DNA from 4 places in the Pseudomonas sp. B19(2017) genome. Region 4 is predicted to be linked to each of the others. Evidence: riboswitches for the same ligand, from Rfam matches in the RefSeq annotation. Region 4 holds a riboswitch; each other region holds the start of a gene.
What was found. Region 4 has a riboswitch for cobalamin ahead of CAF70_RS12005 (CbtB domain-containing protein). Riboswitches for the same ligand answer to the same signal wherever they lie in the genome.

Region 1: linked by a shared signal. The riboswitch ahead of CAF70_RS09980 (ABC transporter substrate-binding protein) and the one ahead of CAF70_RS12005 (CbtB domain-containing protein) in region 4 are both predicted to bind cobalamin.
Region 2: linked by a shared signal. The riboswitch ahead of cobW (cobalamin biosynthesis protein CobW) and the one ahead of CAF70_RS12005 (CbtB domain-containing protein) in region 4 are both predicted to bind cobalamin.
Region 3: linked by a shared signal. The riboswitch ahead of cobO (cob(I)yrinic acid a,c-diamide adenosyltransferase) and the one ahead of CAF70_RS12005 (CbtB domain-containing protein) in region 4 are both predicted to bind cobalamin.

The regions. Positions count from the first base shown of each region.
Region 1 covers NZ_NEJR01000005.1:168,307-174,180, reverse strand. Annotated here, with positions in the region: gene CAF70_RS09995 (OprD family porin) at 1-1,133, opposite strand, end outside; gene CAF70_RS09990 (ABC transporter ATP-binding protein) at 1,150-1,938, opposite strand; gene CAF70_RS09985 (iron ABC transporter permease) at 1,935-2,951, opposite strand; gene CAF70_RS09980 (ABC transporter substrate-binding protein) at 2,951-3,961, opposite strand; cobalamin riboswitch at 4,071-4,269, opposite strand; gene CAF70_RS09975 (DUF1624 domain-containing protein) at 4,298-5,464, opposite strand; gene CAF70_RS09970 (TonB-dependent siderophore receptor) at 5,668-5,874, opposite strand, start outside.
Region 2 covers NZ_NEJR01000003.1:231,641-237,514, forward strand. Annotated here, with positions in the region: gene CAF70_RS06860 (multidrug/biocide efflux PACE transporter) at 1-260, shown strand, start outside; gene CAF70_RS06870 (branched-chain amino acid aminotransferase) at 492-1,511, opposite strand; gene CAF70_RS06875 (ATP-binding cassette domain-containing protein) at 1,648-3,225, opposite strand; gene CAF70_RS06880 (hypothetical protein) at 3,431-3,790, opposite strand; cobalamin riboswitch at 3,889-4,102, shown strand; gene cobW (cobalamin biosynthesis protein CobW) at 4,202-5,269, shown strand; gene cobN (cobaltochelatase subunit CobN) at 5,273-5,874, shown strand, end outside.
Region 3 covers NZ_NEJR01000036.1:7,992-13,865, forward strand. Annotated here, with positions in the region: gene cobD (threonine-phosphate decarboxylase CobD) at 1-253, opposite strand, end outside; gene cbiB (adenosylcobinamide-phosphate synthase CbiB) at 246-1,154, opposite strand; gene bluB (5,6-dimethylbenzimidazole synthase) at 1,151-1,801, opposite strand; gene CAF70_RS25825 (cobyrinate a,c-diamide synthase) at 1,798-3,093, opposite strand; gene cobO (cob(I)yrinic acid a,c-diamide adenosyltransferase) at 3,090-3,701, opposite strand; cobalamin riboswitch at 3,821-4,039, opposite strand; gene CAF70_RS25835 (hypothetical protein) at 4,207-4,785, shown strand; gene CAF70_RS25845 (DUF3077 domain-containing protein) at 5,010-5,273, opposite strand; gene CAF70_RS25850 (hypothetical protein) at 5,650-5,850, opposite strand.
Region 4 covers NZ_NEJR01000007.1:16,705-22,578, forward strand. Annotated here, with positions in the region: gene CAF70_RS11980 (response regulator transcription factor) at 1-399, opposite strand, end outside; gene CAF70_RS11985 (DUF1272 domain-containing protein) at 618-860, opposite strand; gene cobM (precorrin-4 C(11)-methyltransferase) at 927-1,679, opposite strand; gene CAF70_RS11995 (cobalamin biosynthesis protein) at 1,715-2,101, opposite strand; gene CAF70_RS12000 (CbtA family protein) at 2,101-2,787, opposite strand; gene CAF70_RS12005 (CbtB domain-containing protein) at 2,797-2,985, opposite strand; cobalamin riboswitch at 3,078-3,302, opposite strand; gene CAF70_RS12010 (GNAT family N-acetyltransferase) at 3,381-3,860, opposite strand; gene CAF70_RS12015 (LysE family translocator) at 3,986-4,615, shown strand; gene CAF70_RS12020 (alpha/beta fold hydrolase) at 4,636-5,508, shown strand; gene CAF70_RS12025 (pirin family protein) at 5,605-5,874, shown strand, end outside.

The DNA of each region.
Region 1 (5,874 bases), on a different contig from region 4:
GCAGGGTCGACGTGGGTGCCGTCGATAGCGAAACCGCGCACATATAGTGCCGTCAGGTTCAACCCTGGCACGCCGTAGGCGCCCATGTTCAGGTCATAGCGCGCCTGCCACGATTTCTCGTTCGGCGCGTTGAAGTCCGACATCTGCACCGCGTTGGCGATGAAGATCGCCCCCCGCGTCACGTAGTCGAATGGCGTGTTGCCGTCCACTTGCTGCCAGCCCAGGCTGAAGCCGTGCGGCCCATGGTTATAGCGCGAGACCAGGCTCCAGGTGGTGTTGTCGATGCGCCCGGACAGCGCCTTGCCGGTGTCGGTGGTGCGGTACAGGTTGAGGTCGAGGCTGAGACTGCGGCGCTCGTCCAGGGCATGGCTGAGGGTGCTGCCCAGGTAGTGCTGGTTCCAGCTGTCCTGGTAGCGTGAGGTGTAAATGCTGCCGCTGAAGGCGGCGCTTGGGTTCCACGACACACCGGCCAGGTCGAAGCTGTTGCCCTGACGGCCGTTGGAGTAGTTGACCACGAAGCCCTGATCGTGGCTGGAGGCATTGCGGTCGGTACTCTCGTTGAAGTGTCCGGCCACCAGCTTGAGATTGTCGAATTCGTTGCTGGCGAGGAAGAAACCGGTGGCAGTCTCGGGCAGCAGGCGGCTGTCCGAGGAGCTGAACACCGGGGTCTTGACCCGTTGCTCACCGTAGGCCAGCACCGTATTGGACAGGCGCAGTTTCAGTGCCGCGCCGGCACGGCTGTATTCGTTTTTCGGGTGCCCCTCGTTATCCAGCCCGAGCAAGCGCGCCTTGCCCGCGCGCCCGCCGCCGCTGTCAAGTTGCACGCCGAGGTAGGCGTGGGCATCGACCCCGACACCGATCAAGCCCTGGGTGAAGCCGGACTGGAAGGTGCCCATCAGCCCATAGGCCCATTCCTCGGCCTTGCCGTTACGTTCATTGCGCGGCTTGTAAGCGTTGCGCGCGGCACTGTTGCGCCCGCCATGTTTGTAGTCGCGCTGGTCGAATACGCTGCGGTTGAGCAGGCTCCAGCGGCCATCTTCGACAAAACCGTTGCTTTGCGACTGGGCAGATTCGGCCAGCGCAGCCGGCGCTAGCAGGGTGCTGGCGAGCAGCAGGGCGACAGGGCGCGGCATGGGCGGAACTTCCTGTTCAGGGGGCGCGAAAACGCAAGATGCGCGCGCCGTCGAAGGGGTCGATGAGATAGTGGGCGTGCACGCCGAAGGTGCTCAGCAGGCGCTCGGGGGTGAGCACCTCGAGCGGTTTGCCGAGGGCGACCAGGCGGCCCTTGTCGAGCACCGCGATACGGTCGCAGGTAAGCGCCTGGTTGAGGTCGTGCAGGGCCACCAGGGTGGTCACCGGCAGGGCTTGCACCTGTTGCAGCAGGCCTAGCTGGTGCTGGATATCGAGGTGGTTGGTCGGCTCGTCCAGCAGTAGCACCTGGGGCCGCTGTGCCAGGGCTCGGGCGATGTGCACGCGCTGGCGCTCGCCACCGGACAGCGACCCCCACAAGCGTGTGCGCAGGTGCAGGGCGTCGAGGTCGGCCAGGGCTTGCTCGACGATCGCGCGGTCTTCCCGGGAGAATGGCGCCAGCGCCGACAACCAGGGCGTGCGGCCCAGGGCAACGGCGTCGAACACGCTGATCGCATCAAGGGTATCGGCCTGCTGTTCGACCAGCGCGAGGGCCTGGGCGACACGGCGGCGCGGTAACTGTGCCAGTGGCTCGCCCAGCAGCTGCACGCTGCCGCTGCCTGGCCTGCGCAGCCCGGCCAGCACCTTCAGCAGCGAGGATTTGCCGGAGCCGTTGGGGCCGACGATGCCCAGGGTTTCACCGGTGACAACACTCAGTTCGATGTCGCTGAGTACGGTATTGCCGGCCAGCTGCAGCCCCAGGCGCTGGCAACTCAAGGGGGCCACCCGTACCGCCGTCATGACTGTCATGGGCGCCCCCGGCGGCTGATCAGGATCAACGCGAAGACCGGTGCGCCGAGCAGTGCGGTGACTACACCAACGGGGATCACCTGGCCGGGGATCAAGGTGCGCGACAGGATGTCGGCGGCAACCAGGAACAGTGCCCCGCCCAGTGCGCTGGCGGGAAGCAGGCGGCTATGCCCGGGGCCGAGCAGCAGGCGCAGGGCATGGGGAATCACCAGCCCGACAAAACCGATGGCGCCGACGATGGATACCATCACCGCGGTCACCAGCGCCGCGCAGCTGATCAGCAGCAACTGGGTGCGCCGCACCGGGATACCCAGCGACGCCGCCGAGTCGGCACCGAAGGTGAAGGCATCCAGCACACGGCGGTGCCACAGGCACACCACCAGCCCGAACAGCGCCACTGGCACGGCCAGCCACACCGAAGGCCACCGCACGCCGCTAAGGTTGCCCAGCAGCCAGAACAGGATGCCGCGCGCCTGCTCGGCGGTAGCCGACTTGGTGATGAGAAGGGCGGTGAGGGCGTTGAACAGTTGCGAGCCGGCGATCCCGGCGAGAATCACCTGGGCGTTGTTGCTGCTGGGGCCGGCTGCGCGGGCCAGCACCAGCACCAGGGCAAACGCTGCCAAGGCGCCAATGAAAGCGCCGCCGGACATGCTCAGCGCCACGCTGCCAAGGCCCAGCAGGCCGACCAGCACCGCACCGGTCGAGGCACCGGCAGACAGCCCCAGCAGGTAAGGTTCGGCCAACGGGTTGCGCAACAGCGCCTGAAGGATCACGCCGCAGATGGCCAGGCCGGCCCCACAGGCCGCCGCAACCAAAGTGCGGGTCAGGCGGTAGTTCCAGATGATGCCGGCATCGATCGGGTCGACCGGGTAGCCGGCCTGCCACAGGTGGTTGGCCAGCACCTGGCCGACCACGCCGGGTGACAGGTTGCTCTCACCGATAGCGGTGCCGGCCAGCAGGGCTATCAACAGAGCGGCCAGGGCAACAGCGATGCAGGGGAACAGGCGCATCATCATTGGGCTGCTTTACCGCTGGCGAAGGCTGCGGACAGTGTCTGCAGGCCGCGGAACAGGCGAATGCCGGCCTGCATGGCGTCGGCGTCGAGGATGATGATGCGGTCGTGCTTCACCGCATCCATGTTGCGCGTTACCGGGTCGCTGCGCAGGAATGCCAGCTTCTTCCGGTAGTCGTCCGCGGGGTAGCGGCGGCGGTCCATGCGGGCGATGATCAGCCAGGTGGGGTTGGCCTTGGCCAGGGTTTCCCAGCCAACGGTCGGCCACTCTTCGCTGGATTCGACCACATTGCGCACGCCGAGGGTGCGCAGCATGAAATCGGCGACCCCCTGGCGTCCCGCCACGTAGGGGTCGATGTGCAGGTCGGCGCTGGAGAACCAGAACAGCGCCGAGGTGGTGGACAGGTCCTTGCCGGCCAGTTGCGCCTTGGCACTGTCCAGGCGGCCTTTGAGCTCGGCGTTCAGGGCCGTGCCACGGTCTGGCACGTCGAAGATTGCCGCCAGCTGGCTGACGCTCTTGTAGATGCTCTCGACCTGGAACGCCTGCAGGCGGGTGCCGTCGGCGCCCACCAGGTTGTCCTTGCCTTCGCAATCCGACGGTAACAGGTAGGTGGGGATGTTCAGTTCGTCGAACTGTTCCCGGGTGCCGACTGCGCCTTGGGCACCGACCATCCATTCGAACTGCACCGTCACCAGCTGCGGGCGCTTGCCTACCACCCCCTCGAAGCTGGGCTCATTGTCGGCCAGGCGCGGCACCTTGTCGTTCTGCGCCTGGTACTCGGGCAGCACATTGTTGAACCACAGCGAGGTGCCCGCCAGTTTGTCGCCCAGCCCCAGCGCGTAGAGCATCTCGGTACCGGCCTGGCCGATGGTGACCGCGCGCTGCGGTGCCTGGGCGAAGGTTTGCGGCTTGCCGCAGTTGTCGAGCGTCAGCGGGTAGTGGGTGGCAGCAGCCTGGGCCAGGCCGGTGAGGCCGAGGCCAGCGAGCAGGGTGGCTAAACGGGGCAGCATGCTGGGCGATCTCCTATCGGACAGTTCGGGTGAGGAACGCACGGACAGGCATCGCCGAGCCCCGCGGTTGGCAGGGGCAACACTGATGGCCAATCCCGGACACCCCGCCGGTTGGTGAATGTAGGCCGGCAGGTCTCCTGACTGGTGCGTCATGGCCTGGCTCCGGCCTTCCCGGGTTGCTGGCCCAGTGGCATCGATGGAGCAGGCTCGGCACCTACAGTTGCGGGGGCAGTTCCGTTTGGCCCGTCATGACGGGCCTGGGATTCCCTGTTAGTTCCGTGATGGAAACCGGCGGCCGGCATGGTAGACCATCGCGCCGCCGGGTGAAAACGCTTTTCAGAAGTACTTAAGCCAGCGGATGTCACGTCGCCGCGCCTTCAGCCGGGCGAACCAGCGCACCGGCAGGTACAGTGAAACCGCCAGCAACACGGCCCCCAGCCACACCGCGGCGATGCCGTCGAAGCCGAAGTAGTCGCCATGGTTGCGGCCGAACAGCGCCACGCTGGCCAGGTACAGCAGCTTCAGCACATACAGGTGCAGCAAATAGAAGAACATGGGGGCCGCGCCGAACACCGCCAGGGCGCTGATCCAGCGGGCCTGGCCAGCGCGTTCGAAGGCGCGCAGCAACAGCAGGCCGCAGCCCAGGGTCAGGGCCAGGAACAGCAGCGACGGTGGGTACTTGGTGATGTTGAAGAAGCTCATCAGGGTTTGCGTGAGGGTTGGGTAAGCGCTCCATGGCGCCTCGCCGTAGCCGTTGAGCAGGCGCAGCACGACAAAGCCCGGCAGCGCGATCAACCCGGCCAGCAGCAGGCGATGCTGGCGCTGGCCGGCATCGCTGCCACGGGCGAACCACGGGCCCAGACCATAGCCCAGGGCAATGACACCGACCCACGGCAGCACCGGGTACGAGGTGCGCAGGCGCAGGCTTTCGGAGAACGCCAGCCAGCCCCGGTCATGCAGTATCGCCCATGGCACATGCAGGGCGGATTCGGCGCCAAAGTGCAGGCCATCGAGCAAATTGTGGCCGGCGATGATGATGGCGCCCAGGGCGATCAGGGCGGCACGTGGCAACCAGACCAGCAACGACAGGGCGATCATGCTGACGCCGATGGCCCAGATCACTTGCAGGTAGATGACGCTGGGTGGCAGCTGGAAGGTCCAGGCGAAGTTGACCAGGGTGAATTCCAGCACCACCAGGAATAGCCCGCGTTTGAACAGGAACGCCGAGACATCGCTGCGGCCCTGGTGTTTCTCGCCGTACAGCCAGGCCGACAGGCCGGTCAGCATGACGAATACCGGCGCGCACAGGTGGGCCAGGGTGCGGCTGAAGAACAGCGAGGGCTCGGTGGTATCGATTGCCATCGGGTCGCTGACCTGACGGTGCAGGAAGAAGGTTTCGCGGACGTGGTCCAGGAGCATGAACAGGATCACCAGGCCGCGCAGGGCATCGATGCTCTGCAGGCGCTGGGTGAGCAGGGTGGGGGTGGCGGTGGCGCTTGTCATGAACGTTCGCTGGCAGGAATGGATGTCAAATGAAACGTTATCTTATAACTAATTGGTAGTGAGTTGGTAACTGTTTTTGTGGGGCCTGTACCGGCCCTTTCGCGGGCGTGCCCGCTCCCACAGGAATTTCACCCATGCTGAAATCGGTGCAGTACCTGTGGGAGCGGGCAAGCCCGCGAAGAGGCCGGTGCAGGCAGTTCAGGTCAGAAGCTGTAATCCACCGTCGCAAAGTACGACCGTGGCGTACCCATCAACCACTGCTGGCCACTGAACGCCGACTGCACATACTCACGGTCGAACAGGTTGTTCAACTGCAACCCCAGCCTTACATCCGGCAACACCTGCCAGCCGATGTTGGCATCGACCACGGTGTAGCCGGGGGCGCTCTGGGTGTTGGCGGTGTTGGCATA
Region 2 (5,874 bases), on a different contig from region 4:
CGCTGGTCGATCGTTATGTGCAGACCGAGCGTATCCACTGGAAGGCCCGCGCGCGGTTTGTGCATGGTCTGGGCTTTGAAGCCGGATTGGTGGCTTGGTGCCTGCCGGTGGCGGCGTGGATGCTGGACATTTCGTTGCTGCAGGCGTTCATGGTGGAGTTGGGCTTCTTCGTGATCATCCTGCCCTACACCGTGCTGTACAACTGGGCCTTCGACAAAGCCCGGCACCTGCTGATGCAGCGTCGCGGTATTGCATTGTAGCGATGACCTCCAGCATTGCGCGGTCCCTGTGGGAGCGGGTTTACCCGCGAAACTGGCACTGCGGTGGATGGCACGGGCTTCGCCCGTGTTCGCGGGTAAACCCGCTCCCACAGGGACCGCGCAGGCATTCAGATCGCGGGCAAGCCATGGATATGATGCTTGAGCGTTTAACCAATGAAAACGGGGCATGCCATCGCTGGCATGCCCCGTTTTTCAAACCGTCAAAGCGCTTCAGGCAACTTTGACGATCCAGCCAGCCGGTGCTTCAACATCACCGCTCTGGATACCGGTCAGCTCGTTGTAGAGCTTCTGGGTAACCGGGCCGACCTTTTCCAGGTCATGGAACACGTGCAGCTTGCCGTTGTACTCGATGCCGCCGATCGGGGTGATCACCGCAGCGGTACCACAGGCGCCGGCTTCGATGAAGCGGTCCAGCTTGTTGATTTCCACATCGCCTTCGATCACGGTCAGGCCCAGGCGCGATTGCGCCAGTTCCATCAGCGACAGGCGGGTGATACCTGGCAGCACCGAGGCCGATTTCGGGGTGACGAACTCGTTGTTGGCGGTGATGCCGAAGAAGTTGGCCGAACCGACTTCCTCGATCTTGGTGTGAGTCAGCGGATCGAGGTAGATGGCGTCGGCGAAGTTGGCTTTCTTCGCTTCCGCGCCCGGCTGCAGGCTGGCGGCGTAGTTGCCACCGACCTTGGCCGCGCCGGTGCCTTGCGGGGCCGCGCGGTCGAAGCTGGAAATCTGGAAGTTGTGCGGCTTCATGCCGCCCTTGAAGTACGAGCCAACCGGGATGGCGAAGATCGAGAAGATGAACTCGGGGGCGGTGCGCACGCCAATGTTGTCACCGGTGCCGATCACGAACGGACGCAGGTAGAGGGCGCCTTTGCCATGCGGCGGCACGAACTTCTCGTTGGCCTTGACCACTTGCTTGCACGCCTCGATGAACACATCGGTCGGCACCTGCGGCATCAGCAGGCGGGCGCAGCTGCGCTGCATGCGGGCGGCGTTCTGGTCCGGGCGGAACAGGTTGATCGAACCGTCCTTGCAACGGTAGGCCTTCAGGCCCTCGAAGCACTGCTGGCCGTAGTGCAGGGCAGTGGAGCCTTCACTGATGTGCAGTACGTTGTCTTCGGTCAGGGTGCCTTTGTCCCACTCGCCATTGCGCCATACGGACAGGTAGCGTTTGTCGGTCTTGATGTAGTCGAAACCGAGCTTGTCCCAATTAATGCTTTCGTTGCTCATGACACCCTCATTGTCTTGCAGGTGCCCGATTGCTCGGGCTGCTGTTATATGCGCACCACGCCACCATAATACATCCGTGGCAGATCGGGAACGGCCAGTCACGAATTGATAGCCTGCAATGCATTTTTTTCGTTTGTTACAGCTGCAGGTATGCGTCAAGCGCCAGGTTTTGCAGCAATACCGCGTCGTGCGAGGCCACCACCAGCGCCCCGCGAAACTGCCCGAGCATGCGCTCCAGGGCTGCTAGTGATGGCAGGTCCAGGTGATTGCCGGGTTCGTCCAGCAGCAACAGGTCGAGCGGCCGCTCGCGGTACAGTACGGCGGCAAGCGCTGCCTTCATCCGCTCACCGCCGCTAAGCAGGCTGCTGGGCAGCTCGATACGGGCCGCATCCAGGCCCAGTTGCGCCAGGCGGCTGCGTAATTCGCCCTGGGCCAGCGACGGGTTGGCCTGGCGCAGGTGCTCAAGCACGCTGGTGTCGCCCGGCAATGAGTTGCAATGCTGGTCGAGCAGGGCGGTTTCGCCGCTGAGGCGCAGGTACTCGGCAGATGCCGTCAACTCGCCGTTCATCAGTTTGAGCAATGTGGACTTGCCACTGCCATTGTCACCGACCAGGCCAACCCGCTGGCCCAGGCACACGCGTAGGTCAAGCGGCTTGCGGGTGCCATGTGGCAGGCGCAGTGCCTGCAGGGCCAATACTTCGCGACCTGCATGGCGCTGCGGTGTAGGTGCATGCAGGGTAATAGCAATGTCCTGCTCCACTTCGCCGGCGGCGTCGCGCACTTTGCCCTGCAGCGCCTGCCGGGCGTCGCGATGATCGCGGCGTTGCTTGCCTGCCGTGGCCTGGCTGCGCTGCTGTTGGCGGTCGAGCAGTATCCTGGCCTGATTGGCGCACCTGGCCTGGCGCCCGGCCCGCGCTTGATGACGCTCCAGGTCTTCGCGCTGACGCTGCCGTTCACGGGCCTGGCGTTGTTGCTCCTGTTTCAGCCGGGCAAGTTGCTGTTGGGCCTGTTCGGTCTGGCTGGTCTTCTGTGCTGAATAGAAGCTGTAGTCGCCGCCGAAGGCCTGCAAACCCAGGCTGGACAACTCGACGATGCGCTGCATGTGCGCCAGCAGGCTGCGGTCGTGGCTGATCACCAGCAGGCCTCGGTCCCAGGCCTGGATCATGCCCAGCAACTGGGCGCGGGCGTTGCTGTCCAGGTGATTGCTCGGTTCGTCGAGGATCAGGTAGTCCGCTTCGCTGAGCCAGGCGCCGACCAGCGCCACGCGCATGGCCTGACCGCCGCTCATGCTGTGGGCGGGCTGGTGCCAGTCAAGCTGCCCCAGGCCGTGCCGTTGCAGCTGCCCCTGCAATTGCTCGCGGATATCCCAGCGTTCGCCAACGGTGTCGAAGTCACTGGCTGCGACGCTGCCTTGCTCGATGCGCTCCAGCGCAGCGAGCACCGAGCCCACCTGGGCCAGGTCGGCAACCGTGGTGCTGTGCTCGATCACCTGCTGGTCCAGAAGATGGATGCGCCCAAGGCGCCGACACTGGCCCCTGCTGGGCTCGCGCTGGCCGGCAAGTATCTGCCCGAGCAGGCTCTTGCCCACGCCGTTGCGCCCGACCAGGCCGGTGCGGCGTTGGTCGAAGGTTTCGCTGAGGTCGGTAAACAACAGCCTGCCGTCAGGCAAGGCCAAGGAGACGCTGTCCAGCGTCAGGATCGACGTGTTCGTCATGCACAACTCCACAAATGCCGCGACATCTCCGGGGCGAACCGGAGGCTGAAGACTGGCCGTCGAAGGGACGGCGGCATCAATGGCGCATTGGACGAACACCTCGTGAAAGTGGAATGCGTAGCCTAACGGAAAGAGGCATCGTTGTCGCGCGAAAACAGATTCCGCGAATGCACTGCGGCCCTTGTAGGAGCGCGCATGCCCTGGTTCAGCGCCCCATCAAGCGCTTGCTCCAGTCGCCCCCGTGGTTCTGCTGGCAGGCCTCTTCACTGTCAAACCGAACATGCCAGGCCGGATGGTCCAGCTGAATGCCGGCCTGCTCCAGCGCAAGGCCCGTCAGCGCCAGCATGCGCACCTTCGCGTCGCCCGCCAAAGCGGTGGCCTTGTCGGCCTCTCGCTCGAACACCCAGGTAATGCGCAGGCTGGCCGGAAAATCTTCGGGAGCCAGACGGTGGGTAAGCCAGCTGAAACCAACGATTTCCGCCTTTGCTGTTTCGCAGGCTTCGGTCAGGCAAACCACCAGTTCACGCTCCAGGCGTGCAATATCGCGCTTGTTCAGGGGTTTCACCGGTGGGCCTCGCTGCTCAAAGCCACCACTGTAACGCAGTCGCGTCAATTGTTGTCGGCCGGCCCGACAGCAATGGTTGACCACCCGCCAGCCACTGCGTAGCCTTGCCACTTCGAGGTTCTTCGGCCAGGCCGAAGCTAAGACGGGAACGCGGTACAAGCCGCGGCTGCCCCCGCAACTGTAAGCACCGACAACGGATCGACACAGCCACTGCGCCCGCGCGCGGGAAGGCGTCATCCCGCCAGCCTGCTGCTCCAGCGGGCACATGGAACGGTGCGAGCCAGGAGACCTGCCTCGTCACGTTTTCGACTTTCAACCGGGCGGGGTGATCCGGTGGCGAACAAGCCCGGCCGACCTGGCCCGCGGCTGTCGTCCTGCATGCCCGCGCCACACTGCCAAGGGCAATGCGACATGAAAACACTGGCCAAGCTCCCCGTCACCATCGTCACCGGCTTCCTCGGCTCGGGCAAGACTACCTTGCTGCGCCACATGCTCGACAACGCCCAGGGCCGCCGCATCGCGGTGATCGTCAACGAGTTCGGCGAGCTGGGCATCGATGGCGAAATCCTCAAACAGTGCAGCATCGGTTGCACCGAGGAAGAAGCCAGCGGCCGCGTCTACGAGCTGGCCAACGGCTGCCTGTGCTGCACCGTGCAGGAAGAATTCTTCCCGGTAATGCGGGAGCTGGTGGCACGCCGTGGCGACCTGGACCATATTCTCATCGAAACCAGCGGCCTGGCCCTGCCCAAACCTCTGGTGCAAGCCTTCCAGTGGCCGGAAATCCGCAATGCCTGCACCGTCGACGCGGTAATCACCGTGGTCGATAGCCCGGCTGTGGCTGCCGGCACCTTCGCCGCCTACCCGGACCAGGTCGATGCCCAGCGCAAGCTCGACCCTAACCTGGACCACGAATCGCCGCTGCACGAGCTGTTCGCCGACCAGCTGGCCAGCGCCGACCTGGTGGTGCTGAACAAAGCCGACCTGATCGACGCCGAAGGCCTGGCCAAGGTCCGCGCCGAAGTCGCCGAAGAACTGCCGCCAGCGGTGAAAGTGGTCGAAGCCAGCAGCGGCAAGCTGCCACTGGAAGTACTGCTGGGCGTGGGTGCCGAGTCCGAGGCGCACATCGATGGCCGCCGTACTCACCACGACTCGCACCACGACGGCGACGACCATGACGATCATGACCACGACGCCTTTGATTCCATCTCCATTGACCTGCCGGAAGCCGACGAAAGCCTGCTGCTCGACGCCCTGACCCAATTGGTTGTGGAGTTCGGCATCCTGCGTGCCAAAGGCTTCGCTGCCATCCCGGGCAAACCGATGCGCCTGCTGGTGCAAGGCGTGGGGACCCGTTTCGACAAGCACTTCGACCGCGCCTGGCGCGCCGACGAGCCGCGCATCACCCGCCTGGTGCTGATCGGCCAGGACCTCGATGCCGCCCAGCTTGAAGCGCGCCTGCGCCAGGCCCTGGGCGCCTGACCCATGCACCTGCTGCGGACCCAGCCCGGCGGCTTCGTGCCGGATGACAGCATTGCCGACCTCGGCCAGACGCCCGCCGAGCTGGTGATTCTCTGCAGCGGCGATTCGCACCTGGCATTGCTCGCCGATACCGCCGAGCAATTGCCCGAGGATTTCCCCAGCCTGCGCCTGGCCAACCCGATGCAGGTGCAGAACCACGCCTCGGTCGATCTATACTTTGACGAAGTGCTGCGCCATGCCAAGGTCATTCTGGTGTCGCTGCACGGTGGCGTTGGCTACTGGCGCTATGGTGTCGAGCAACTGGTCGAGCTGGCTGCCCGTGGCGTGCAGCTGATTTTGGTGCCGGGCGACGACCGCCCGGACCCGGAGCTGACCAGCCTGGGCACTGTCAGCGGCGCGCAGGCCGAGCGCCTCTGGCACTACCTGCGCCAGGGCGGCAAGGCCAACGCCATCAACCTGTTCAACTGCCTGGCCAACCAATGGCTGGGCCGCGACTATACCTGGGACGAGCCGCAGCCGTTGCCGCGCACGGCGGTGTACCACCCGCAGAAGGGTAGCGCGGCGCTGGAGGACTGGTACCCGCAGTGGCACCCCGAGCAGCCGGT
Region 3 (5,874 bases), on a different contig from region 4:
CGCGCAACAGCGGCAACGCCTGGATCGCAGCCTGGGAACCGGCCACCGGCAGCAGTTGGCGAGCGCCGTAATACGCGCGTGCGGCGTCCTCCAGGCCATCCTCCGTCTCCGGCAGGCGCGCCCAAGCCTCCATGGGAATCGGTGGAATCGGGAAAGGCCATGGCGCAATGCCGCTGGACAGATCGAGCCATTGCTCGCGGGCGATGCCGTATTGCCGTACCGCCCGCAGCAGGCGGCCTCCGTGTTCAAGCATTGATGTAGGTTCCCAGGCAGATCACCAGCAGCCACAGCCATACGCCGCGCTGCACCAGGCCCCAGCCGCGCTCGATGGCATCGGCGTCGGCCATTGGCCCGTCACCCAGGCGCGGCCGCTCATGCAACTCGCCGTGGTATACCGCCGGTCCCCCGAGCACCACCCCTAACGCACCAGCACCGGCGGCCATCACCGGCCCGGCATTGGGGCTGTCCCACAGCGGGCCCTGCTTGCGCCAGCAGGCCAGGGCCAGGCGGGTCTTGCCCAGTAACGCGTAGGTCAATGCCACCAGCCTGGCGGGAATATAGTTGAGCACATCGTCGACGCGCGCCGCGCACCAGCCAAAGCGTTCGAAACGTTCGTTGCGGTAGCCCCACATGGCGTCCAGGGTGTTGCTCAGGCGGTACAGCACCACGCCTGGCGCGCCGGCCACCACGAACCAGAACAGCGCGGCGAATACCGCATCGCTGCCATTCTCCAGCACCGATTCGGTGGCCGCCCGGGCCACGGCCGGTTCGTCCAGCTCGCGGGTTTCGCGGCTGACCAGGTAGCCCACACGGCGCCGAGCTTCCTGCAGGTCACCCTGGCGCAAGGCACTGGCCACCGGCAACACGTGTTCGCCCAGGCTGCGCAGCCCGACGGCACAATACAGTGCCAGCACGTCGACCAGCCAGCCGATGTACGGCAGCCAGGACAGGATCAGCGCCACCAGGGTAAGCGGCACCACGGCCAGGAACCACGCGCTCACCCCGTGGCTGCGCCAGCCGCGCCCGCCGGCATTCAGGCGGCGCTCGAGGTTACTGGCCATGTTGCCGAAGGCCACCAGCGGGTGGCGCCGCTGCGGTTCACCCAGCAAGGCATCCAGGGCCACGCCGGCCACTGTCAGCAAAGCCACGCTCATTGGCGCTCTCCCCATTGGTTCTCAAAGAGCATTTCGCTCAAGGGCCGTTCCTCGGCCCAGTTTTCCAGCACCAGCATCGGGGCCGGGTAGAACTCCGTCACCGGCCCCAGGCACAACACCGCGACCGGCTTGGCCCCGGTCGGCATGCCCAGCAGGGCCGCCAGCGCCTGCGGGTCGAACAGCGACACCCAGCCCATGCCCAGGCCTTCGCCACGGGCCGCCAGCCACAGGTTCTGGATGGCGCAGGCCAGCGAGGCCAGGTCCATTTCCGGCAGTGTGCGGCGGCCGAAGATATGCGGCTCGCGGTTGTCCATCAGCGCGGCCACCAGCAGTTCGGCGCAGTCGTTGATGCCTTCCACCTTCAGTTTCATGAAGGCGTCGGAGCGTTCGCCCAAGGCTTCGGCGGTGCGCACCCGCTCTGCTTCCACCAAGGCCTGGATGCGCGTGCGCAGGTCGCGTTGGGTGATACGGATAAAACGCCAGGGCTGCATCAGCCCGACGCTCGGTGCCTGGTGTGCGGCGGCCAGCAGGCGGCCCAGCACTTCCGGGGCCACTTCGCCACCGGCGAAATGGCGCATGTCACGGCGCTCGCCGATGGCCCGGTAGATCGCGGCGCGCTCGGCGTCGCTGTAGGCGTGTTCACTCATGGTCGCAACAGCGCCGCCGCCGCATCCGGGTTGGAGGGGAAGTAGAAGTGCACATAGGAAGCCGTCAGCCGCCCCAGGCGGTACACCGCTTCGTTGCCACGCCCGCCGTTGGGGCTCAGGCCTCGGGCGATCGGCTCCAGTGCAGTACTGGTCAGCGAATGGTGATAGGTGTGCCCGCGCAGGGTGCCTTCCGGCAGTTCCACCGCCTGCAGCGCCAGGGCTGCCAGACGCTTCTGCATGGTTGCTTCGCCGGGCAGCAGGCCGAGCAGTTCGGCACGCTCGCCGGCCACATCGGTCAGGGCATCGAGCAGGTACAGCATACCTCCGCACTCTGCCAGCAACGGTTTGCCCTGGGCGTGATGGGCACGTATCGCCTCGGTCATGGGCGCGTTGGCGGCCAGGGCGTGGTGGTGCAGCTCGGGATAACCGCCCGGCAGGTACAGGCTGTCCACGGCAGGCAATTCGTGGTCATGCAGCGGCGAGAAAAACTCAAGCTGCGCGCCCAGGTTGCGCAGCAGGTCGAGGTTGGCGCCATAGGTGAAGGCAAAGGCCTCGTCCCGCGCCACGCCGATGCGCACACCGGTCAACGAGGCAGCACTGGCTTGCGGTTCGGGTTCGGCAAAGTTCACTGGCGGCGGCAAAGCAGCATCGCAACTGGCGCCAAGCGCCTCGGCAGCGGCATCCAGGCGCGCGTCCAGGTCGTTCAGTTCGCTGGCCTGGACCAGCCCCAGGTGGCGGCTAGGCAGCTCGATACCACGCTCGCGGGACAAACCGCCATACCAGCGCAGACCTTCGGTCAGGCTGCCTTCCAGCAATTGCGCGTGGCGCAGGCTGCCTACCCGATTGGCCAGCACACCGGCAAACGGCAGGTCCGCCTGGTAGCGTGCCAAGCCCAAGGCCAGCGCGCCGAAGGTCTGGGCCATGGCCGTGCCGTCGATCACCGCCAGTACCGGCACGCCGAAGTGGCGCGCCAGATCGGCGCTGGACGGCGTGCCATCGAACAGCCCCATCACCCCTTCGATCAGTATCAGGTCGGCCTCGCCGGCTGCTTCCCACAGCAGGCGGCGGCTTTCCCCGGCGCCGATCATCCACAGGTCGAGCTGGTACACCGGCGCGCCGCTGGCCCGCTCGAGGATCATCGGGTCGAGAAAGTCGGGCCCGCACTTGAACACCCGTACCTTGCGTCCGAGGTTGCGGTGCAGCCGGGCCAGGGCGGCGGTTACGGTGGTCTTGCCCTGGCCAGAGGCGGGTGCCGCGATCAGTACGGCAGGGCAATGACGGGGCTGGCTCACAGTTCCACGCCCTTCTGTGCACGGATGCCGGCCTGGAAGGCGTGCTTGAGCATGCCCATCTCGGTCACGGTGTCGGCCAGCTCGATCATCTCGGGTTTCGCGGCACGTCCAGTGACGATCACATGCTGCATCGGCGGCCGGGCCTGGATATCGGACAGCACCTGATCAAGGTCAAGGTAGCCGTGCTTGAGGGCGATGTTCAGTTCATCGAGCACCACGAAATGCACGCTCGGGTCTTGCAGCAACTGGCGCGACACGACCCAGGCCGCTTCGGCGGCGGCGATATCGCGCTGGCGGTCCTGGGTTTCCCAGGTAAAGCCCTCGCCCATCACGTGGTAGCGCACCTGCTCGGGGAAGCGGCGGAAGAACAGCTCTTCGCCGGTGCTGTTGCGGCCCTTGATGAACTGCACCACACCGCACTGCATGCCATGGCCCAGTGCGCGCGCGAGCATGCCGAAGGCCGAACTGCTCTTGCCCTTGCCATTGCCTGTCAGCACCAGCAGCAGGCCGCACTCGTTGGGGGAATTGGCGATGCGTTCGTCGATGATCGCCTTTTTGCGCTGCATGCGCGCCAGGTGGCGTTCGTCGCGTTCGGTGGGTTCGCTCATCAGGGTTCTCCGCTGGCTGGCGCCACGGCAAGGCGCGGCGACAGGTAATAGGCGGGCAAACGGAGAACGCGCAGGGGCCGTGGCCGGACGCCACAGTGCACCGCGCATCACCCTCCGTGATGCCGTTGGCAGTATCAGGCCGGTCTCCGGGCTTGTGAGCGGGCCTTGGCCCAGGCCTGCGCGCCTTCCCGGGCATACACCCAGTGGCTCTGCGCGGCCGCGACTCACCTACCGTTGCGGGGGCAGCGCCGGAATCGCGCCATGCTGGCGCCCACCGGCTTCCCAGTTTCACCCTGCCCAGACGGGGCTGGCAGGGCACCTGAAACACGCGCGAAGGTTAGAGGGTTGCACCGGGAGCGTCAATCAAAGCGGGGCGCTTTGCAGTCGAACAGGCATTGCCCGGGTAATGGCCAATTCACCGGGTTGTGCCACACTGGATCCAGTGATATCACATAGCCATCACTTTCGGCTGAACGCGATCACAACGACAACAGGAGAGCGCAGCATGCGAGGCCAGATCATCAACAACCCGCGCCTTGAGTTTCTCGCCCCGGTGCTGGAGCGCTGGGGTGACTGCATCGACCGGTTCAACCAGTTTGCCGGCGATGCCGAAGCACCGTACTGGCATGGGGCAGCCGCCAATACCGGGTTGCTTGCCGCGGCGGCCTGGCAGGCGGAGCTGGCGGCACTGCAGCAGTTTGCCGGCAAGAAGCAGCGCGATGAAGGTGAATACGAAGCGCGCTGCGACCTGTCGATCAATAGTGCCGATGAAGCGCTGTACCTCAGTGTCAGTCAGCGCTGGCCGAAAATCGCCCGACTGGACCTGGCCGACGCCCTGCAGCAGACCGCTGCCCTCGCCCGCCAGGTAGCCTACCCCAGCCAGTTGAAGGCCGGAGCGCTGTTCATCAGCCCGTGGAAGGCCGGCCAGCACGCCAGCCCCGAGGAACTGCAGGACCTGGTAGAAGATTTGCAGAAACATACCGCCTGCGCCATCGCCTGGTACTTCCCCTATGCCTATCGCAAGTTGCACAACGAGCTGGGGCAATATTTCCCGGGGGTGGCGTTGCTGCTCAAGCAGGCTTGAATCAACTCCGGCGCAGGCCGGAACTGGAACCCGTTTCGCAAGCGCGACGTGGCCTATGTGGGAGCGGGCGTGCCCGCGAAGAATTCAACGCGGTGGCTGGCACCGGCTGCGCCGGTGTTCGCGGGCACGCCCGCTCCCACAGAGCCCCTGCTAAACCTTTCAGTTATATGCGGCTCCATGGGAGCGCGGCCGATGCCGCGATTGGTCTGCGCGCCTTTCAGGCCTTAACGCATCATGCCGAGTTCGGCATCATCCAGCAGCGCTTTGCCCAAGGCGCAAAGGTAGTGCGCGGCCCAGATCAGCTTTGGCTTGTCTTCCATCAGGCCGTCGATGGTCAGGTCCCGTGCATAGCCAATCAATTCCGAGGCTTGTTCGCGGGCGTTCTGGCATGAGATGCCGGGTTCGATGCGGAACAGGGGGTGGGTCTGGTTTTCACCTTGAAAGAATATGGTTTTGCCGACTGTGCATTTCGTTTCTTCGGTGGTCATTTAAGGCTCCTGTCGTAGTGAAGCGACCACCAACAGCGGCTAAACAGTATGGTGGCAGCTGTACGTGGGTTAGCCGACCGGGACGTCAGGCACCCGGCGCACCCGCAGGTGCCCCACGCACAGCCGCCATAAGGCGCCAATGCCGATTACTCGGTATTGCACGGCTGCGGTGTCTGACGATTTCGGGCGGCTAACCCGGTCATTGAAGGTCAACGACATGCCGAGACTAGAGACCGCATTTGGCGCGCGCAACAGAGAATAGGCGTTGGGAGTATCTTTGGGAAACGGCCTACAAGAAAGGTATTAAATCTGATTCTTGGGCTCGCCTCCACGCCGCCTTTGCAAGAGCAGCGGCGCATCTCACTGGCACATTGAGTCACCACCAGACCTGCTTGCTCTTGCTCTTGATCTTGATCTTGATCTTGATCTTGATCTTGATCTTGATCTTGATCTTGATCTTGATCTTGATCTTGATCTTGATCTTGATCTTGATCTTGATCTTGATCTTGATCTTGATCTTGATCTTCGCGACTTCAGGAGGCCGAGCAGAGGTCTTGCGGAGGGAGGTGACGGGCATGGATGCCCGTCAAGCGCTGAGGCC
Region 4 (5,874 bases):
CGAGTTGCTGTTGACCGACATTTGCGGGAAGGTCGAGTAGCCCTTGACCAGGGCCTTGAGGGCAAACAGCAACGCCTCGTGGTCTTCTTCCTTGGTGACGAAAGCGCCGATGCCGGCATCCAGGCAGCGCCGCACATACAGGTCGGTGGCCTGGCCGGTCAGTACCATGATCTTGGGGACCGGCTCCAGGCATTGCAGGCGCTTGATCACTTCCATGCCATCCAGGCCGGGCAGGCCGATGTCGAGAATGACCACGTCCGGGCGCAGTTCGCGGGCCACCTGCGCCACCTCGCTGCCATTGCCGACCTCGCCGATGACATGAAAGCGCTCGCGCTCGAGCAGTAGGCGCAGGGACAGCCGGACGATGGGGTGGTCGTCGACGATCAGCACGGTTGTCATGAGGAAAACTCCTGTCGGGGTGTGGTCCGCTTCCTTGATCACTCAGGAATACGTCTGCAAGTGGGTTATCGGAAGCGCTGCACGATACGACCATTCCCTAAATTTGGTAATGCCGAGTATAGAAGTGTTGAAAGTCCACGCGGTATTTGTTGAAAAATCCTACAAGTAGCGGGAAAGACATCACCCTGTCAAAGCGGCAATGTCTTTTTTGAGGTCGCTCAAGCGCAGGCAGAGTGAGATTTGGTCACGCGCTGGGTCGAGGCGGGGTTGTTGGCCAGTGCCCGGCCGACCCGTGTCGGGCGTGCTACCAACTGGCCGGTGCAGTTCGGGCAGCGGCCCTGGAAACGGGTTTCGGCGCAGGTACGGCAGAAGGTGCATTCGAAGGAGCAGATCAGCGCGTCGGGGCTGTCACCCGGCAGGTCGGTATCGCAGCACTCGCAGTTGGGGCGTAGGTCCAGCATGGGCATGACTCCTGTTTGCAGGTGGGAACCTGGAGTCTGCTACGCCCGCGGCGAACCTGGCAATGCTCAGTCGCCAGGGCGATACAGGTGGGCGTGCCCTGCGCGGTACAAGGCCGATTCGGCAAACGATGTGTCGCCCAGTACATGGCCCACGAGGATCAGCGCGGTGCGCCGGAAGTCCTTGGCCGTGACGCGCTCGACGATATCGCCGAGGGTGCCGCGCACCCAGTCCTGATCCGGCCAGGTGGCGCGATGCACCACCGCCACCGGGCAGTGTGCGCCGTAGTGTGGCAACAGTTCATCGACGATACGCGACAGGTGCTTGACCCCCAGGTGAATCGCCAGGGTGCTGCCGTGGCGCGCCAGGTCGCCCAGTTGTTCGCCGGGCGGCATTGGCGAACTGTCGCCATAGCGGGTGAGGATGACGGTCTGCGCGACCTGCGGCAGGGTCAGTTCGCAGCCGAGCAGGGCGGCGCTGGCCGCCGTGGCAGTGACCCCGGGGATGATCTGGTAAGCGATGCCCAGCGCCTGCAGGTGACGGATCTGCTCACCGATGGCGCCGTACAGGCTGGGGTCGCCACTGTGTACCCGCGCCACATCCTGGCCTCGCTCATGCGCGCTGCGCATGGCGGCAATGATCTGTTCCAGGTGCAGTTCGGCACTGTTGATCACGGTCTCGGCCTGATGGCCCTCGAGCACGGCGGCCGGCACCAGCGAACCGGCATAGATGATCACCGGGCACTGGCGAATCAGCCGTTGGCCCTTGACCGTGATCAGTTCCGGGTCGCCGGGGCCGGCACCGATGAAGTAGACCGTCATGGAATGTCCTTGCAGGAAAGAGGAGGGTGAAACGTTCAACGGGCCAGGGCGAGGGTAGCCGGGCCCAGTACCTGGCGCGTCAGCAGCAACCTGGCCGTGCCCAACCGCTGGCTGGCGAGTGCCAGTGCCGCACTCTCGGCCACGCCCCAGCAGCCGCTGTGGGCATAGGCTGTGGCGGAACAGTGGCTGAGTTGGTGTGCGTAGGGTTGCAACTGCGCGCAATCGTACAACACCAAGGGCACGTCGAGGCGCTTGGCCAGCTGCTGCAAACCGGGTTCGTCGGCCTTCAGGCTGATGCTGGCGATACCGTTGAGGTCGGCCAACGCCAGGCCCTGATCGTCCAGGGCCTGGCGTAGCAAGGTTTCCAGCGTATCCACCGGGCAACCCTGACGGCAGCCGAAACCGGCGTAGAAGGCTGGCATCAGGCCTGGCTGGAGCGTCGGAACAGCCAGGCGCTGAGCAGGCCCAGGGCCAGCCAGAAGGCGGCGTTGGTCAGCCAGGAGGCGACTTTGAACTGGGCTTCCAGTGCTGCGGGGGCCAGGCTCTCGTGCACCTCGGGTTGCGGTGCACCGATCACATGGGGCATGACCAGCAGTACGGCGCCCAGTGCCTTCAGCAACCCGTGGCGAGCGAACACCAGCAGCGCCAGGCCCAGCGCAGTGGCACTGGCGGTGCCGATCCACCAGGCCTGGCGTTGTCCCAGGTCGGCGGCTGCAGTACCTGGCAGTTCAGGCGGCAGGCCCAGGGTCGGGGCCAGGCAGAACACGGCGAAACCCGCCAGGCCCCACAGTGCACCCGTGCCGGCACGCTTTGGTTCGCGCAGGTTGTAGAGGGCGGTGAGGATCAGGGCGAAGCCGACCGCCACCACCAGGTTGCCGCCGGTGGTGGACAGTACCCGTTGCCAGCCGTCTTCCGGTGACCAGGCTTCGGCGCTGTGTTCATGGCCGGCCACTGCGACAGCATGTTCGTGCTGGGCGGAGGGGGCCGCGGACTCGTAGGTTTCAGCCTCGAGAATCAGCGGGGTGACCCAGAAGCTTTGCAGCAGGGTCAGCAGCAAGGCCGCCAGCAGCCCACTGAAGCCCGCGGTACGGGCAATGCGTGTGATCATCGGGCGTACTCAGTGGCAGGGGAAGGCGGCGCTGTGGCGGGTGTCGTGGGCGGCGTTGTGCACGGCCTCGATGTGCGAGAAACCAGCGAAGTACACCAGGCACAGGCCCAGCAGGCTGGCGCCGACGGCGATGACGACACGCTGGCTGAGGGTGGTGGGGGTAGTAAGGCTGTGTTGCTTGGCACTGGTGACGGGCATGACGCGTTCCTCTGCTTTTTGTGGGCAATGGGCAAGCGCGGCAGCCCCGAGCGTGGCGGCTCAGGGGAATGCAACAGCGCCCGCCCACCGCGGGGTGTTCATGAACGACAGGCCGGTCTCCGGGCTTGCGAGGAGGAGCCAGGCTCCTGGAAGGCGTCACCTTCCCATGCCCGATGACCGGGCACAGTGGTACAGACGCTTCGCTCGCTTACCGTTGCGGGGGCAGCACCGGCCTTGTCCGGCCCTGCTGGAGGGCCTGCAACGCACCGGTTTCCCGTTTCACCCCCATCGGGGGCACCTGAACGCGAGGCATAAGGAGAGCATGGGGGCGGGCTTGGCGTCAATTGCCGTGATGGTAGGGCTTTGGCTTTGCAGTGCCGGGAGCATCCACCCACTCACCCGCGAGCAAACGCCGCCAGCTTGTCCCCATCCAGCCGGTAGCGCACCCACTCATCCTGCGCTTCGGCGCCCAACTTCTCATAGAAGCCAATCGCCGGCTCGTTCCAGTCCAGCACACTCCATTCCAGGCGCCCGCATTTGTTTGCCACCGCCTCGCGGGCAATGTGTTGCAGCAACTGTCGCCCGGCGCCGTCGCCGCGTTGCTCAGGGGTGATGTACAGGTCTTCCAGGTAGATACCGTTGCGGCCTAGCCAGGTCGAGTAGCTATAGAAATACACGGCAAAACCGATTGCCCGGCCATCGCGCTCGCAAATCAGGCTGTGCACGGTGCTGCCCTCGCCGAACAGGCTGTGCTCGATATCGGCAACGCTCGCTATCACCTCGTGGCGGGCACGTTCGTACTCTGCCAGCTCGGTGATGAAGGCCAGGATCTGCTCGGCATCGGCGCGTACGGCAGGGCGAATGGTGAGGCTCATGGTGACGGCTTCCTTGGTCGGGTTGTAGCGGTACAGCAATGTGTATCTATGCAATATAGTGGAACTGTACCGGTCGCACAGGAGGGCGACTCCGTTAGTGTGACAGGACCTGTCAAGAAAGTGGAATGCCTGCCATGCTTGCCTCTGCCGACCTGCTGACCGCCTTCGTGCTGTTTGCCTTCGTATCTTCCATCACACCTGGCCCCAACAACACCATGCTGCTGGCCTCGGGGGTGAACTTCGGTGTGCGTCGCTCGATCCCCCATGCCATGGGTATCAGCGTCGGTTTCATGGTGATGGTGCTGGCCGTAGGCCTGGGCCTGGGCGAGGTGTTCAAGGCCTGGCCAGCGCTGTATACGGTACTGCGCTACACCGGCGCCATCTACCTGCTGTACCTGGCCTGGAAGATCGCCACCTCCGGGCCGGTCGGCACAGCCTCGTCCAGGGCCCGCAAACCGCTGGGCTTCTGGGGGGCGGCGGCATTCCAGTGGGTCAACCCGAAGGCTTGGGTGATGGCGGTAGGGGCGATAACCACCTACACACCGGCGCAAGGCTATGTGACCAACGTGATTGTCATTGCCGCCTTGTTCGCCTTGGTCAACCTGCCCAGCGTGGGGGTTTGGGTAATGTTTGGCAGCGCCCTGCGCAACCTGTTGCAGAATCCGCGCTGGCTGATGCTGTTCAATGTCCTGATGGCCTTGCTGCTGGTGATTTCACTGTACCCGCTGCTATTTGTAGAATCGGCGTTTTCCTGACCTCGCGAGTACAGTAGCCGATGCAGTTGATCCCCTGGTCTCACGAATGCGCCGAAGGCTTCACGCTGCGTGGCTGGCGAACCCCGGCCAGTGGCAAGCCGCTGCTGCACTTTCTGCACGGCAACGGCTTCTGCTGCCTGGCCTACCAGCCGTTGCTGATGCGCCTGGGCGAGCACTTCGACCTGTGGCTCAGCGATGTCCAGGGGCATGGTGACAGTGACCACGGCGGGGTGTTTCGTGGCTGGAACCGCACCGCTGCGCTGGCAGTGGACGCTTTCGCAGCCGGGCGAGGCGAGTATGGCGACGTGCCGCGCTTTGCCGTGGGGCACAGCTTCGGTGGCGTACTGACCGGCCTGATCCTGGCTAGTGAACCGCAACTGTTCACGCGTGCCGTGCTGCTTGACCCGGTACTGTTCAGCCGACGCATGCTGGGAGTGATGGGGGTTGCAGCGCTGGTCGGCTTGCATCGGCGCCATGCGTTGGCGCGCAAGGCCGCCAGCCGTCGCAGCCACTGGCCTGACCGTGAGGCGGCCCTGGCTTCGCTGCAGGGGCGGGGGATCTTCAAGGGGTGGACCGATGCGGCGCTGCACGCCTACATCGAGCACGCTATCGGTGACTGTGGCGAAGCGGTGGTGCTCAAGTGCCGACCAAGCCGTGAAGTGGAAATCTTCAGTTCGTTCCCCAAGCGCATGTGGGCGAGCCTGACGGCGATCCGCACGCCTACACGGGTGCTGTATGGCGAACATACCTATCCCTTCGTGCCCCATTCGGTGAACCGCCTGGCGGCGCTCAACCCTGACGTGACCGCGCAGCAGGTCCCCGGAGGGCACTGCTTCATGCAGGAAGACCCGGCCATGGCTGCGGAGTGGGTGCTTGGTTTCTTGTTGAGATAATTGTTCCATTGATGGGACGATGAATGCCAAACCAGCCAGCTACCGCGTGATTGGCATCATTGATAAGGTTATCCCAACCAAGAGAGGAGCCTTCTCATGAAAACGATTCTGGGTATTCATCGCAGCCCTCACGCCCACTGGGTAGGTGATGGTTTCCCGGTGCGCAGCCTGTTCACCTACGACAACCTGGCCAGCAAGATCAGCCCGTTCCTGCTGTTGGACTATGCCGGTCCTTATGACTTCACACCAACCAGCGCGCGGCGTGGGGTTGGCCAGCACCCGCACCGCGGCTTCGAAACCGTGACCATCGTTTACCAGGGCGAGCTGGAGCACCGGGACTCCACTGGCGCGGGTGGCTTGATCGGC